DNA from 2 places in the Vibrio sp. 10N.261.46.E11 genome. Region 2 is predicted to be linked to the other one. Evidence: predicted binding sites of a transcription regulator. Region 2 holds the regulator's gene; the other holds the start of a gene.
The links. The regulator MetJ, encoded in region 2, represses methionine synthesis genes. The targets are predictions, from matches to a motif close to TTAGACNTNTANANGTCTAA.

Region 1 (7,459 bases), on a different contig from region 2:
TCCGATAGTGCTTGTTCTACTTTTTCAACTGAAACGGGCTTGCCCCACTCATCATCAACAAGGATCGCTTCGCCACCACAGCGCACCACGTTTTCTCGCATACGCTCACCGAAGACACCGTTACGACAAACAATCACCTTTTCACCAGGCTCAATCAGGTTAACAAAACAGGTTTCCATACCTGCACTGCCTGGTGCAGAGACAGCAATCGTAAATTCGTTTTCCGTCTGAAAAGCGTATTTGAGAAGCTGTTTAAGCTCATCCATCATCGTAATAAATAGCGGGTCTAGGTGACCAATAGTTGGGCGGCTTAAGGCCTGTAAAACTTGAGGAGAAATGTCTGAAGGCCCCGGCCCCATTAACGTTCGGTGTGGCGGATAAAAACTATCAATAGCAGTAGTGAGTGTTAAATTAGACATGTACATACCTTACGTTAATGTTGTCAACAATCCACCCTAAAGCAAATTGATTACCTCAGCAATTAGCCATAAGTATTGAGGTCAAACCAGTGTCACATAATTGTTAAAATTATTTTTCAATTATCTCACGTTACGTGATTGACATTATTTGCGCAAACGCGTTCAATGAAATGGCTATCTAGCAGAAGAGGAGCACTGCCCAGGCAGGTGTTTTGTGGAACCGCATTTCCAATACAAAACATTTATGGGGAGCAGTGCCGAGATAATAAAAGGATGCAGGACCTTTATTATCGGTTGAGCGGGCTGAATCCCGTCAACTGTCGCCATTTCTATATGGTGAAGAGCTTCTGAGGTTACTATTCTAATAATTCCTCTCTTTTTGCTCTAAAACTCTCTTCGAAAAACATCGGACGTTGGATTACCCAACCGTAATTTTATTTTAGGAAGTCGTGGGAGATATATCGTGAGTGCATCTAATGTAGCTGGTTCTTTTAATGTCGCTAAGTTTGGTGGTACAAGTGTTGCCAACTTTGAAGCAATGAGCCGTTGTGCTGCCATTATTGAAAACAACTCAAATACCAAGTTAGTCATAAGTTCTGCGTGTTCTGGTGTGACCAATTTGCTCGTTGAACTTGCGAATGGCGTTCAAGATAAAGCTCGTCGTCAGGAATTGATGGCTCAATTAGCGGACATTCATAACGCAATTCTTGGCCAACTGGCAGACTCAGTCAGCATCGAAAAAGAAGTTCACAGCATTCTTGATGACATTGCGAGCGCAGCAGAAGCGGCATCATTTCAAACCAGTACCAAACTGACTGATCACCTTGTCGCATGTGGCGAGTTGATGTCGACACACATCTTGGCTCAGATCATTCGTGAACGAGGCACACCTGCAGTTCGCTTTGATATCAGAGAAGTGATGCGCACTAATGATGACTTCGGCAAAGCAGAACCTCAACTAAAAGATATTTCCGCTCTAGCGCAAGAGAAACTTATGCCACTTTGCCAACAGCAAGTTGTCGTTACTCAAGGTTTTATCGGCGCTGATAGTGAAGGCAACACCACGACTTTAGGTCGCGGGGGCAGTGATTATTCGGCTGCACTGATTGCCGAATCAGTACAAGCAATTGGCTTAGAAATTTGGACGGATGTTCCGGGGATCTACACTACCGATCCTCGTATTGCACCTAAAGCTTCTCCTATCCCAGAGATCAGCTTTAGTGAAGCATCGGAAATGGCAAACTTTGGTGCGAAGATCTTACACCCATCAACTCTAGTACCTGCACTGCGCCACCAAATCCCAGTATTTGTCGGCTCTTCTAAAGCACCAGAGCTCGGTGGAACTTGGATTCGTCAAGAAGTTGAAAGCTCCCCTCTATTTAGAGCGCTTGCCCTACGCTGCAACCAAACTATGGTTACACTCCGCAGCGCTAACATGTTTCATGCCTATGGCTTCTTGGCAAAGGTATTCGAGATCCTTGCTAAACATAAGATCTCGGTCGATCTTATCACCACCTCAGAGATCAGTGTGTCACTCACTCTGGATCAAACAGACACTTCAGGTGGTGCTCCTGAGTTACCTGAAGCCGCTCGTCTTGAGCTTGAAGAGCTGTGTTCTGTCGATATTGAGCACGACCTATGCCTTGTTGCGCTTATTGGTAACAACATGAGCGAAAGCAAAGGCTATGCAAAGCAGGTATTCGGCACTCTTGAAGACTTCAACCTGCGTATGATTTGCTACGGTGCAAGCCCACACAATCTGTGCTTCTTGTTGGACGAACCTGTATCTAAACTGGCAATTCAAAAACTGCATCAAGAGCTTTTTGAATAAGAAGGCAATTAATAGATAGGGTTGAGTTAACCAAATCACAAATACAAAAAGGGTTGCGATTCAGCAACCCTTTCTCTTTCTAGCTTTACGAACAACTCACTGATTCCAGAGTTAGTTGATATTTGGCCCTAACCACTTCTCAGCTTCCAACATATCCCAGCCTTTACGGTCGGCATAGCTATCTACTTGATCCTGTTGAATCTGGGCTATCGCAAAGTATCGAGCATCAGGGTGTGAGAAGTACATCCCTGATACTGAAGCACCTGGCCACATCGCGTAACTAGACGTCAGTGACATATCGATGGCCTTCTCAACGTCCATCAACTCCCACAATGTACCTTTCTCTGTGTGCTCTGGACAAGCAGGATAACCAGGAGCAGGACGGATACCTTGGTATTTCTCTCGAATCAAATCGTCGTTAGACAAGTCCTCATCTGGCGAGTAACCCCAAATGTCCTTTCTCACTTCTTTATGCAGATACTCCGCGAACGCTTCAGCCAATCGGTCAGCAACCGCTTGAATCATGATTGCGTTGTAGTCATCACCTTTCGCTTTGTATTCATCAGCCAGTTCTCGCTCACCAATACCGCCGGTCACCGCAAAACCACCAATCCAGTCCGCTTTACCGCTCTCTTTTGGCGCAATGTAATCAGACAGACAATAGTTAAACCCTTTAGGCTTTTCGGTTTGTTGACGAAGGTTATGTAGAACCTTTAGAACTTCAGTACGAGACTCATCGGTATACACTTCAATATCATCACCAACACTGTTCGCTGGGAACATGGCACACATACCACGCGCTTCAAGCAGCTTCTCTTTCTCTACGCGATCCAGTAAATCATTGGCATCTTTGAATAAACGTTTTGCTTCTTCACCCACTTCTTCATGATCAAGGATCGCAGGGTACTTACCAACCAATGACCATGTCATAAAGAATGGAGTCCAATCGATGTACTGACGCAGAGTAGCTACATCAAAATCATTGAAGATGTGAACTCCCGGCTTAGCGGGTGCCGGTGGCGTATACGCATCCCAATCGATAGCGACTTTATTGGCACGAGCTCTTTCAAGTGTGACAGGCTTAGTGCGCGGCTTCTTACGATTGTGCTGGTCTCGAACGCGATCATAGTCGATATCTAGCTTCTCAACGAAAGCGGGCTTCAATTCATCAGAAAGTAGTGAAGTACACACACCTACAGCGCGCGAGGCATTATTTACGTATACAACAGGTTCTGAATAATTTTGTTCAATCTTGACCGCAGTGTGCGCTTTAGATGTAGTTGCGCCGCCGATCAATAGAGGAAGCTTAAAACCTTGTCTTTCCATCTCTTTGGCAACGTGTACCATTTCATCAAGAGATGGCGTGATCAAACCAGACAGACCGATAATATCGACGTTCTCTTCTTTAGCGACTTTCAGAATCTTTTCGCAAGAAACCATTACACCGAGATCGATAATTTCGTAGTTGTTACATTGCAAAACCACGCCAACGATATTCTTACCGATATCGTGTACGTCACCTTTAACGGTCGCTAATAGAATCTTACCGTTAGTTGCGCCCACTTCTTTGGATGCATTGATGAATGGTTCTAGGTGGGCAACCGCCTGTTTCATAACACGCGCAGACTTTACAACCTGTGGTAAGAACATCTTACCTTCACCAAATAGGTCACCGACAACGTTCATGCCGTCCATTAGAGGGCCTTCAATCACCTCGATAGGGCGAGAGGCATTAACGCGAGCTTCTTCGGTATCTTCAACGATAAAATCGGTGATACCTTTAACCAAAGAGTGCTCTAAGCGCTTCTCTACAGGCCAAGTTCTCCATTCTAGAGCAGATTTATCTTCAACCTTACCGACAGCACGCTCTAGGTATTCGGTCGCCATTTCAAGCAAACGTTCCGTCGAATCATCACGACGGTTTAGTACAACATCTTCAACAGCATCACGCAGATCTTCTGGAACATTATCGTAAATTTCCAGCTGACCGGCGTTTACGATGCCCATATCCATACCATTTTTAAAACAGTGATATAGGAATACTGCGTGGATTGCCTCACGAACGTAGTTATTGCCACGGAATGAGAACGACACGTTCGACACGCCACCAGAGATCATCGCATGAGGGAGATCGCGTTTGATATCTCCCACTGCTTCAATGAAATCGACCGCATAGTTGTTATGCTCATCAATACCAGTCGCAACTGCGAAGATATTCGGGTCAAAAATAATGTCTTCAGGTGGGAAGCCAACTTCATCAACAAGAATGTTGTAGGCATTGGTACAGATCTCGACTTTACGCTCTCGAGTATCAGCCTGCCCGACTTCATCGAACGCCATCACAATGACAGCTGCACCATAACGACGAACTAATTTGGCTTGCTCAACAAACTTCTCTTTGCCTTCTTTTAGAGAGATTGAGTTAACGATACCTTTGCCTTGAATACATTTCAGACCAGCTTCGATAACTTCCCACTTAGAAGAGTCGACCATAACAGGCACTTTCGAGATTTCTGGTTCTGAAGCACATAGATTAAGGAATTTAACCATACACGCCTCAGCGTCTAGCATCCCTTCATCCATATTGATATCGATAATTTGAGCACCGTTCTCAACTTGCTCTCGAGCAACACTCAAGGCTTCGTCGTAGAGCTCTTCTTTGATAAGGCGTTTAAAGCGTGCAGAGCCGGTAACATTGGTCCGTTCACCTACATTCACGAACAAAGATTCTTTCGCTATCGTCAGTGGCTCTAGTCCCGAAAGACGACAAGAAACAGGTAAGTCTGGCAATTGACGCGGCGTTACACCTTCAACGGCCACAGCCATTTGACGGATATGCTCTGGCGTAGTACCACAACACCCACCAATTAGGTTCAAGAAGCCACTTTCAGCCCACTCTTTAACATGTTCAGCCATATCTTCCGGAGAAAGGTCATACTCACCAAATGCATTAGGTAAGCCCGCATTAGGGTGAGCGGAAACGTTACATTCTGAGATGCGAGACATCTCACCAACGTACTCTCGCAGTTCATCAGGACCTAATGCACAGTTCAATCCAAATGAGATAGGTTTTACATGACGAAGTGCGTTGTAGAATGCTTCTGTCGTCTGACCTGAAAGCGTACGACCTGAAGCATCAGTAATGGTACCGGAGATCATAACAGGTAGAGTAATGCCCACTTCTTCGAAAACGGATTCAACCGCAAAAGCACACGCTTTCGCGTTCAACGTATCGAAGATAGTTTCGATAAGAATTAAGTCTGAACCGCCCTTAATAAGCGCGCGAGTCGACTCAGAATAAGCTTCAACTAACTCGTCAAAGCTAACATTTCGATAACCTGGATCGTTTACATCAGGCGAGATAGAACAAGTTCGGTTAGTTGGACCTAATACACCCGCGACGAAGCGAGGCTTTTCTGGGGTCTTTGCGGTCCATTCATCAGCCGCTTCACGAGCAAGCTTGGCAGCAGAAAAGTTAATTTCTTCACTAAGGCTTTCCATATCATAGTCGGCCATAGCGATGGTTGTAGCGTTAAAGGTATTGGTTTCGAGGATGTCAGCCCCAGCTTCCAAGTATTCTGAATGGATATCTTTGATAAGCTTAGGCTGTGTAAGAACTAAAAGGTCATTGTTGCCCTTTAAGTCACTGTGCCAATCAGCAAAGCGTTCACCACGATAGTCTTGCTCTTCCAATTTATAATCCTGAATCATGGTGCCCATGCCACCATCAATCAGTAAAATTCGTTGCTTCAACAGAGCGTCAATCTTTTGCCTTACATTACTTCCCACGGTACAACCTCATTCCTTTAATTATCCCTCCATCCTATCACACATTAAAAAGGAGTCTAGACGTCTAAAAAAGGAAATTGATTACCGACTCATGACAAAAAAATGTTTGCTATTTGAGCATGAGACAACGAAAATTCATATTCATACTTTGTTACATGTTGGAATCCCAATGTCGGTCTATTACACCTTATGCTTCTTGTCCGCTGCAGCCATGCTTATTGCTTTCGTGAATACCAAAATTGGTAAAATGCAGACAACCATCGCCATCACAGCTGGCTCAATGATGTTATCTCTATTGATTATCATTGCGGGACAAAACAATTGGTTCCAATTGGCTGACATCGCCTCAGAAACCGTTGCCAGTATCAACTTTGAAGATTTCTTACTTAAGGGAATCTTGGGGTTCTTGCTCTTTGCCGGTGGTTTGGGGATTAAATTACCAAACCTAAAAGACCAGAAGTGGGAAATAACAGTACTCGCTCTTGGTGCTACACTGTTTTCAACCTTCTTTATTGGCTTTGTACTTTATGGGTTCTGTCAATTTGTCGGTATTCAATTTGACCTAATTTATTGCTTACTGTTTGGTTCTCTAATATCTCCAACCGATCCAATAGCTGTATTAGCAATAGTGAAGAAGCTCGATGCTCCCAGACGAATCTCTACTCAAATCGAGGGAGAATCTCTATTCAACGATGGTTTTGGCCTAGTGATCTTCGTTACCCTATTTACTATTGCGTTCGGTACAGAAGCACCGACTGTAGGTAGCGTGACCATGTTATTCGTCCAAGAGGCTATAGGTGGTATCGTCTATGGCTTTGTTCTAGGTTTAATATTCCATTACCTAATCAGCAACACCGATGACCACTCGATGGAGTTGCTATTGACCATCGGTATCCCAACTGCTGGTTATGCGTTTGCTGAAGTTCTACATGTATCAGGACCATTAGCAATGGTGGTATCAGGTATCATGATTGGTAACTGGACTCGCTTTATCGGATTCTCAAAAGAGAGTGAAGATCACCTAGATCATTTCTGGGAATTAATAGATGAATTCTTAAACGGCGTATTATTCCTATTAATTGGTATGTCGATGCTGCTATTCAAATTCCACCAAGAAGACTGGATCTTAATGGCATTCGCAGTCCCTCTAGTATTGAGTGCACGCTACTTGAGTGTTTTCTTGTCTTACATCGGATTTAAACGCTTTAGAACTTACAACCCATGGTCGATTAAGATTCTAACTTGGGGTGGCTTGCGTGGTGGTCTAGCTCTAGCAATGGCTCTTTCAATACCTTCAGGCATTTGGGTAATAGAAGATAAGGCAATAGATGTTAAAGAGATAATCCTTGTTATGACCTATGCAGTAGTAGTGTTCTCAATCTTAGTTCAAGGATCAACAATCACTCCTATGATAGAAAAA
Region 2 (8,784 bases):
GCGAGTGCTGTCTCGGTCAATACGGATGGTTTTGTATTCAGGGAATAGCTGACCAAGTTGGGTTTCAAGTTGCTCTGTACCCACACCCACTGTTACTAAATTCGCTGAACCACAACCTTGGCAATTGTGCACGATATGCTGCTGCGAGCCACAGTGGTGGCAGCGCATCTCATTGCTGTATTGATGATAGGTGTAGTAGGCATCACAACGCTTACATTCCGCTGTCCAACCACAATCGTGACACATTAATGCGGGAGAAAACCCACGACGGTTGAGGAACAACATCACTTGGTTGCCTACTTTGAGGTGTCTTTGCATTTCAGCAATCAACGACGCAGACAAGCCACTTTCTAGATATTCACCCTTAACGTCCAACACTTTATTGGTGGTCGGCAGCGCGACACCTGCACGAGAGGTCAGGGTGAGGTAACTGTATTTACCGATCTGAGCGTTGTGCAGCGTTTCAAAGGCCGGAGTCGCCGAGCCTAACACAACCGGAATCTGCGCTTTATGAGCACGCATGATGGCAACATCACGAGCGTGGTAGCGTAGACTATCTTGCTGCTTATAAGAGGCGTCGTGCTCTTCATCGACAATGATAATGCCCAGATCCGCGAACGGTGTGAACAGAGCTGAACGAGTACCGATCACAATGCCCGCTATTTTATCACGCGCCGATAACCAAGCATTCAGTCGCTCAGAATCGTTTAAACCAGAATGGATAACCTCAACTGGAACATTAAAGCGTCGCTTAAAGCGGTTAATCGTTTGAGGGGTTAGACCGATCTCGGGCACTAACACTAACGCTTGTTTACCTTGGTCGAGAATCGGCTTGATCATATTTAGGTAGACTTCGGTCTTACCTGAGCCAGTTACACCCTCTAGCAAGAAGCAACCAAAGTCGGTTTGACTATTTACTGTCGCTATTGCTATAGCCTGTTCTTCATTGAGTTTTGGCTTATCTTGATCGTTTTCGAGCTCAACTGGCCACGGCTGGCGCTTCGGCTTTTTCTCTACTGATTCAACCCAGCCTTTCTCTTCCAACGTCTTAAGTACCGCGCTGCCCACTTCTTCATCAATGAATTCTTGATGGGGAACTGGGCCGTGCTCAAGCATGTGCATTACTTTGGCTTGTTTGACGGCACGGCCAAAGCCCTGCATCAGTTGATCTCTACCTGACGAGGTCAGTTGCCATTCAACAAGCGTCGCGAAATCGGCCGCTTTGCCCTTTCGTAAGGCGCTTGGTAGTGCGTTGGCCAAGGTTTCACCTAGTGGATACTGATAGAACTGGCTGCACCATACCAAGAGTGAGTAGACCGATTCCGGCCAAACGGGTTGGTTGTCTAGTAAGGTTTTAATGGGCTTGAGTTTGTCTAACTCGAATTCAGATTCGTTAACCAGAGCCGTAACAATGCCTGTTAAGGTTTGTCGTCCAAAAGGCACAGAGACTCGACCGCCAATAATCGGAAATAGGTGGCTAGGAATCTTGTAATCGAACTGCTTGTCGAGTGGAACAGGCAGTGCTACACGGGCAATCATTGGACGCATAAAGGGACGGCTTTATCTGAGTTGACGAGAGCGAACAGTCTAATGGATAAGGGCGTTAAATTCGAGGAGCAGTTTAGATGACAGAGCTTACTTGAGGCTTGAATGCTACTGGAGCCAGAAAATAACGCTTAATAGAAGGTTTAAGGACAGTGTTGGTGAAAAATGTATCAAATCAGTTGATCCTACCTCACAGATTCATTACTATACTGCGCCTTAAAGGTATGGCTTTATCGCGGTTTAGTGATACAGCGGTGTCTTTATTTATTTTTTAACTACGTGTGGTGTCCGGCTTAGAATCGGATGGCGACACGGCCTAATTGAGGTTTTCCCATGAAAGTTGGTATCCACCCAGAATACAAAGCAGTTTCTGCAACTTGTTCTTGCGGTAACACGTTTGAGTTCAACTCAACGCTAGCAAAAGAATCTATCCACCTAGACGTATGTGACAAATGTCACCCATTCTACACAGGTAAGCAACGTATCGTAGATACAGGCGGCCGTGTTGATCGCTTCAACAAGCGTTTCGGTGCTCTTTCTAGCAAGAAGTAATTCTCGCTATTTAGACATAAAAAGGACACTTCGGTGTCCTTTTTTGTTGCCTGAAATTTGAAAAAATACTGAATCGTATTTCATTATTAGCTCATTTAAAGTGGTAGGTTACTGGCGTAAATTTTATTTCATCGCTTACCCCAACACTCCTTCCTCGAAATTCGCTCTAAAGTTGAGCAGGCGACAGTAATTTCAACTGCCCACTGGTCTTATTAGTAGTGAAATCTCGTTTTTTAATGATACAGATGCTTCAACCACCTAGGAACTTTGAAGTACATCCATTAACATGAACAAGATCCCCCAAATAATAATATCCTAGGAACCTACACCTATGTCTGAAGACAGCCGCCAAGATCAATCCCCTCAAGCGTTATCATCTGAAAAATCGTTATCGCCTCAAGAACAATTCCGTCAGCAAGCTCTTGATTATCATGAGTTCCCAATTCCAGGCAAAATTGCCGTAGAACTGACGAAGCCTGCAAACTCTGCAGAAGACCTAGCACTGGCATACAGCCCTGGCGTAGCTGAGCCTGTTCGCGAGATCGCACAGAATGTCGATAACGTTTATAAGTACACAGGTAAAGGCAACATGGTTGCAGTTATCTCTAACGGTACTGCAATTCTTGGCTTAGGTAATCTTGGTCCTATTGCTTCTAAACCGGTCATGGAAGGTAAAGCGCTACTGTTTAAGCGTTTTGCTGGTTTAGATTCTATCGATATTGAAGTAAAACACCGCACAATCGATGAGTTCGTTGATACGGTTGCGAATATCGCAGATACATTTGGTGGTATTAACCTAGAAGACATCAAAGCACCAGACTGTTTTGAAATCGAGCGTCGCCTGATTGAGCGTTGTGATGTACCTGTTTTCCATGATGATCAACACGGAACTGCGATTGTAACGGCAGCGGGTATGCTTAACGCGATCGAGCTTCAAGGAAAGAAACTGGAAGAGTGTAAGATCGTTTGTTTAGGTGCTGGCGCAGCAGCGGTTGCTTGTATGGAGCTACTGATTAAGTGTGGCGCTCAGCGTGAGAAGATCTACATGCTTGACCGTAAAGGTGTGATCCACACTCGTCGTGATGACTTGAATGAATACAAAGAGCTGTTCGCAAATAACACCGACAAGCGCACGCTTGAAGATGTTATCGAAGGCGCTGACCTGTTCTTGGGTGTATCGGGTCCTAATCTGCTACCAGCTAAGGCACTTACGCTGATGGCTGATAAGCCTGTTGTGTTTGCATGTTCAAACCCAGATCCAGAGATCAAGCCTGAGCTTGCACATGAAGTTCGTTCTGACCTAATCATGGGTACTGGCCGTAGTGATTACCCTAACCAAGTAAACAACGTACTTTGTTTCCCATTCATTTTCCGTGGTGCACTAGACGTGCGTGCGAGCGAAATCAATGACGAAATGAAGCTAGCGGCGGTTAAAGCGATTCGTGAACTAGCAAAAGAAGCAGTTCCAGCTGAAGTACTAGCAGCTGCGGGTGAGACTGCACTGGAGTTCGGTAAGGGTTACATCATTCCTAAGCCAATGGACCCGCGTCTGCTTCCTCGCGTTGCAAAAGCAGTTGCTGAAGCGGCTGTTGAGTCTGGCGTTGCTCGAATTGAGATGCCTGCTAACTATATGGCTTAATGCCTTAATAGCTTAATAGCTTAATAGCTGTTGCTCTATTGAGCGAAAAAGAATAATAAAAAACCGACTCCTATGAGTCGGTTTTTTTATGTCTATCATTCACAGCGCAGCTACAGATAACGTAGTGGGTGATGTGACAAATAGGGTTCAGCTATAGCGAATCAATAATGAAGGCGGTGACTGAGTTGTTTTTATTCTTCGTCAAACGCTTCGAACTCGATACCCATCTCTGTCATCAGTTTTTTGACTTCAGTCGGTATGTCATCTGGACGGTCTTTACGAAGATCTTCATCCGTTGGTAGTGGTTGGCCTGTGTACGCATGTAGAAAGGCTTCGCACAGTAGCTCACTGTTTGTTGCATGGCGTAGGTTGTTAATCTGGCGGCGAGTACGCTCGTCAGTAAGCACCTTTAGCACTTTTAAAGGGATAGAAACTGTAATTTTCTTTACTTGTTCGCTTTTCTTTCCATGCTCAGCATATGGGCTTATGTATTCACCATTCCAGTCGGCCATTGCGTACCTTCATCACTTTAGTTGTTAGAATAAATTAATAGTGGTGATTTTAGCGGGATTTACCGCCATAAGCAAAGACATATGGACGTCTAGAAGTGTTGACGTCTCACGTTTATGAAAGTAAAGTGAACAACATATATCTAACACAGCCGCAAAATACCGACAAGCAGCTGTGATTCTCAGACGCAAAACTTGTAAGGAAGCACCTATGAGCAGCCGGAAGCCAGCAACCATCGCAGTACGTACTGGTATCGAGTCAGACACGCAACACCATGCCGTTGTCCCTCCTATTTATCTTTCGACTAACTATGGGTTTCCCGCTTTTGGTGAAGTGCCAAAGTATGATTATACCCGCTCTGGTAACCCAAACCGCGGTCTATTAGAAACGGCACTGTTTGAGCTTGAGTCTGGTAAAGGCGCGGTTGTCACTAACTGTGGTACGTCGGCACTTAACTTATGGGTATCTGCTTTCTTAGGTGGCGATGATCTTATTATCGCTCCGCACGACTGCTACGGCGGCACTTACCGTCTGTTTAACACTCGCTCGCTAAAAGGTGACTTCAAAGTTCTGTTTGTTGATCAATCGGATCAAGCGGCGCTGGATGCGGCGATCGCGCTTAAGCCAAAGTTGATCTTAATTGAAACACCATCGAACCCATTAGTTCGTGTGGTTGATATTGCAGAAACTTGCCGTAAAGCGAAAGAAGTAGGTGCTCTGGTTGCTGTCGACAACACGTTTTTGACGCCTGTATTCCAAAAGCCTTTAGAGTTGGGTGCGGATTTTGTTATCCACTCAACCACTAAATACATTAACGGACACTCAGATGTCATTGGTGGTGTTGTAGTTACTAAGACAGAAGAGCACGCTGAAGAGCTAGCATGGTGGGGCAACTGTATTGGTGCAACCGGCACACCGTTTGATAGCTACATGACGCTACGTGGTATTCGTACGCTAGGTGCGCGTATGCGAGTTCACGAAGAAAGCTCACGTGAAATTCTGGCGTCTCTGCAGCAGGAAGATCTCGTTGGCACTATTTATCACCCAAGCCTCCCTGAACATCCAGGTCATGATATTGCGAAGAAACAGCAGTCTGGCTTTGGTTCAATGCTGAGCTTTGAGTTTGCGGGTTCATTCGAAGCGCTTAAGTACTTTGTCGATAAATTAGAGCTGTTCTCTTTGGCTGAATCACTGGGTGGTGTGGAAAGCTTGATTTGTCACCCTGCGTCGATGACTCACCGTGCGATGGGCGAAGAAGCACTGGCAGAGGCGGGTGTTTCTCAACAGTTACTGCGTCTTTCTGTTGGCCTTGAAGATGCTGATGACTTGATTGACGACCTCAAGCAAGCGTTTGAAAAGACACAAGGCTTTATCGCTGAAGGGGAGGGTTAATAATGGCAACCTTTCGCCAGCTACATAAATTTGGTGGCAGCAGTTTAGCGAATCCTGAGTGTTACCAACGCGTGGTCAATATTCTTAGAGAATACTCGTCAGCTACTGACTTGGTCGTGGTATCGGCTGCGGGTAAAACAACTAACCGCTTGATTGAGTTTGTTGAAGCGCTCGACAAAGATGGTCGTATTGCGCATGAATGTCTACAAACCCTTCGTCAGTTCCAGCTTGAGCTGATTGAAGCGCTGCTTGAAGGTGAGTCTGCGGCTCAGCTAACGGCAACCATTCAACAAGAATTTACCGCTTTGGGGGAGCTAACGGCTCCTCTAAGCGAAGCGCAAAAAGCAAAAGTGCTTGGACACGGTGAGGTTTGGTCTTCACGTCTACTCGCTGCTTTGTTATGCCAGCATGACTTACAAGCAGTTGCTCAAGATGCACGTGCCTTTTTACGTGCAGAAGTGGGTGCTCAACCTGAAGTTGACCGCGCACGTTCTTATCCTCTGATCAAAGAAGCCTTAGCGCAGCATGCACATTGCCGCGTGGTGATTACGGGCTTTATGGCTCAGAACTGCGAGGGTGAAACTGTATTGCTTGGCCGTAATGGTTCAGATTACTCAGCAACCGTGATTGGTGCTTTGGCTGAAGTTGAACGCGTGACGATTTGGAGTGATGTGGCGGGCGTTTACAGCGCTGACCCGCGTCTGGTTTCGGATGCGTGTTTACTGCCTCTACTTCGCCTTGATGAAGCGAGTGAACTCGCTCGTCTGGCGGCTCCAGTGCTCCATAGCCGAACGCTACAGCCTGTGGCTCAAAGTGCTATGGATCTCAGCTTGCGCTGCAGCTACCAGCCGGAGGCGGGCTCTACACAGATAGAGCGAGTACTGGCATCTGGTCGTGGAGCAAAAATTATTACCTCTCTGGATGAAGTTCTTATCGTGCAGCTGACCTTTGGTCACGGCCATGATTTCGACCGTCTCGAGAGCGAAGTGCTTGAAGGGCTTAAGCGCGCTCAACTTGAGCCTCTTGCTTATGAGCTTGAACCGGATCAGCACTGTTTGCGCCTTGCTTATACAGAAGAGATCGCTGGTGGCGCTTTAGAATATCTACAAGACCACGCGATTGAAGCGGAAATTAAGCTTAAAGAAGGCTTCTCTCTGATTGCGGCGGTGGGTGCTGGTGTGACTAAGAACCCGAACCATTGCTACGGTTTCTACCAACAGCTTAAGAGCTCGCCGGTTGAGTTCATCTCAGAAGCGAACTCAGGCTTAAGCTTAGTGGCAGTCATTCGTAAGAGTGAAACATCAAGCCTAGTGAAAGGCATTCACTCTCAACTGTTCCAAGCGCAGAAGCGTGTTGCGATTGCTTTGTGTGGTAAGGGCAACATTGGTTCAAGCTGGTTAAGCCTGTTTGCTGAGCAAAAAGCGGAACTTGAAAAGCGTCGTGGAATGAACTTTGAATTAGTTGCCGTTGTTGATAGCCAAACCTATTGGTTCGATGACCAAGGCATTGATGCGACTTCGGTAGGTAAGCGCTTTGACGACGAAGCGATTGCCAACAATGGTAACGACTGGTTAGAGCGTTTGGGTTCTATTCAGGGTTACGATGAAGCGGTAGTACTCGATGTCACCGCAAGCCCTGTGCTTGCAGCAAAGTACCTGCAAATTGCACAACAAGGTATCCACCTTATCTCAGCTAACAAGGTGGCAGGCTCTGCATCAAGCGAGTACTACCATCAAGTGCAAGATGCTTTCGCAAAGATCAGCCGTCATTGGTTGTACAACGCGACCGTTGGTGCAGGTTTGCCGATTAACCACACGGTACGTGACCTGCGTGAAAGTGGCGATGACATCATTGCATTGTCTGGTATCTTTTCGGGCACATTATCTTGGTTGTTCCAACAGTTTGATGGCACCGTGCCATTCAGCGAGTTGGTTGATTTAGCGTGGCAACAAGGCCTGACGGAACCAGACCCTCGTGCTGACCTCGATGGTTCAGACGTAATGCGTAAGCTGGTGATTCTGGCGCGTGAATCGGGCTTAGATATCGAGCCTGAAAACGTCAAAGTAGAGTCACTGGTACCTGCAGAGTTGCAAGACCTATCAGTGGATGACTTCTTCGATAAGGCTTCTGTGCTGAGTGAAGAGTTGGCTGAGCGTTTAGAAAAAGCACATTCTCAGCAGAAGGTTCTGCGTTACGTAGCGCGTTTAGAGAAGAATGGTAAAGCTACCGTAGGCGTTGAAGCGCTATCTAAAGAACACGCTCTGGCGAACTTACTGCCTTGCGACAACATCTTTGCGATTGAGAGCAAATGGTACAAAGATAATCCATTGGTTATTCGTGGCCCAGGTGCTGGTCGTGAAGTGACAGCTGGTGCAATTCAGTCTGATTTAAACAGAATGTCTAGCCTGTTTTAATACTTAGAGTGGTTGGTTTAATACTTAGAGCGATTGGTTTAATAGTCAGATCAATTGCTTTAATACTCAGAATAATTGTTTAAATGCGTAAATAGCATACTATCCACTAAGATAAATAAGGCTGAAAGCACGATGTGTTTTTCAGCCTTTTTTCTACATTATTTTTTCTTTGCGACCCACCTATCGGCTTGAGCTTTTCTCACTATCTGGTTGAAAAAAATTCATAATGGATCTGTTGACATTAAATCGTATTCAATTCATTCTGGAGACATATAGACGTCTAAACGTCGCTAGGGATTTGAGATTATTGAGTGGTTGCTTTTGCCACAGGGAGAGTAAGATGGGATACACACACGCTAGTCATATCGACGCTTTAAATCAGAATATCGCTGAGCTTTCTGACAACATCAATGTGTCATTTGAATTTTTCCCACCAAGCAGTGAGAAGATGGAAGAGACCCTGTGGAATTCTGTTCACCGTCTTAAAACACTTCAACCAAAATTTGTATCAGTAACCTATGGTGCAAACTCGGGTGAACGTGATCGTACCCACTCAATCATTAAAGAAATCAAAAACCAAACAGGTCTAGTAGCAGCGCCACACCTAACGTGTATTGATGCTAGCCGCGAAGAGCTGATTCAAATTGCCGACGATTACTGGGCGAATGGTATCGAGAGTATTGTTGCGTTGCGTGGTGATATTCCAGCAGGCGGCGGCGCGCCAGATATGTA

Region 1: a site for MetJ is predicted at 6,088-6,107, ahead of metH (methionine synthase). Genes of this name have one in related genera too.

The regions. Positions count from the first base shown of each region.
Region 1 covers NZ_JBFRQW010000050.1:83,504-90,962, forward strand. Annotated here, with positions in the region: gene AB4407_RS16215 (alanine--glyoxylate aminotransferase family protein) at 1-419, opposite strand, end outside; lysine riboswitch at 597-774, shown strand; gene lysC (lysine-sensitive aspartokinase 3) at 883-2,250, shown strand; gene metH (methionine synthase) at 2,362-6,039, opposite strand; gene AB4407_RS16230 (cation:proton antiporter) at 6,209-7,459, shown strand, end outside.
Region 2 covers NZ_JBFRQW010000031.1:60,886-69,669, reverse strand. Annotated here, with positions in the region: gene priA (primosomal protein N') at 1-1,548, opposite strand, end outside; gene rpmE (50S ribosomal protein L31) at 1,879-2,097, shown strand; gene AB4407_RS10470 (malic enzyme-like NAD(P)-binding protein) at 2,429-3,736, shown strand; gene metJ (met regulon transcriptional regulator MetJ) at 3,928-4,248, opposite strand; gene AB4407_RS10460 (O-succinylhomoserine (thiol)-lyase) at 4,457-5,638, shown strand; gene AB4407_RS10455 (bifunctional aspartate kinase/homoserine dehydrogenase II) at 5,641-8,052, shown strand; gene metF (methylenetetrahydrofolate reductase) at 8,393-8,784, shown strand, end outside.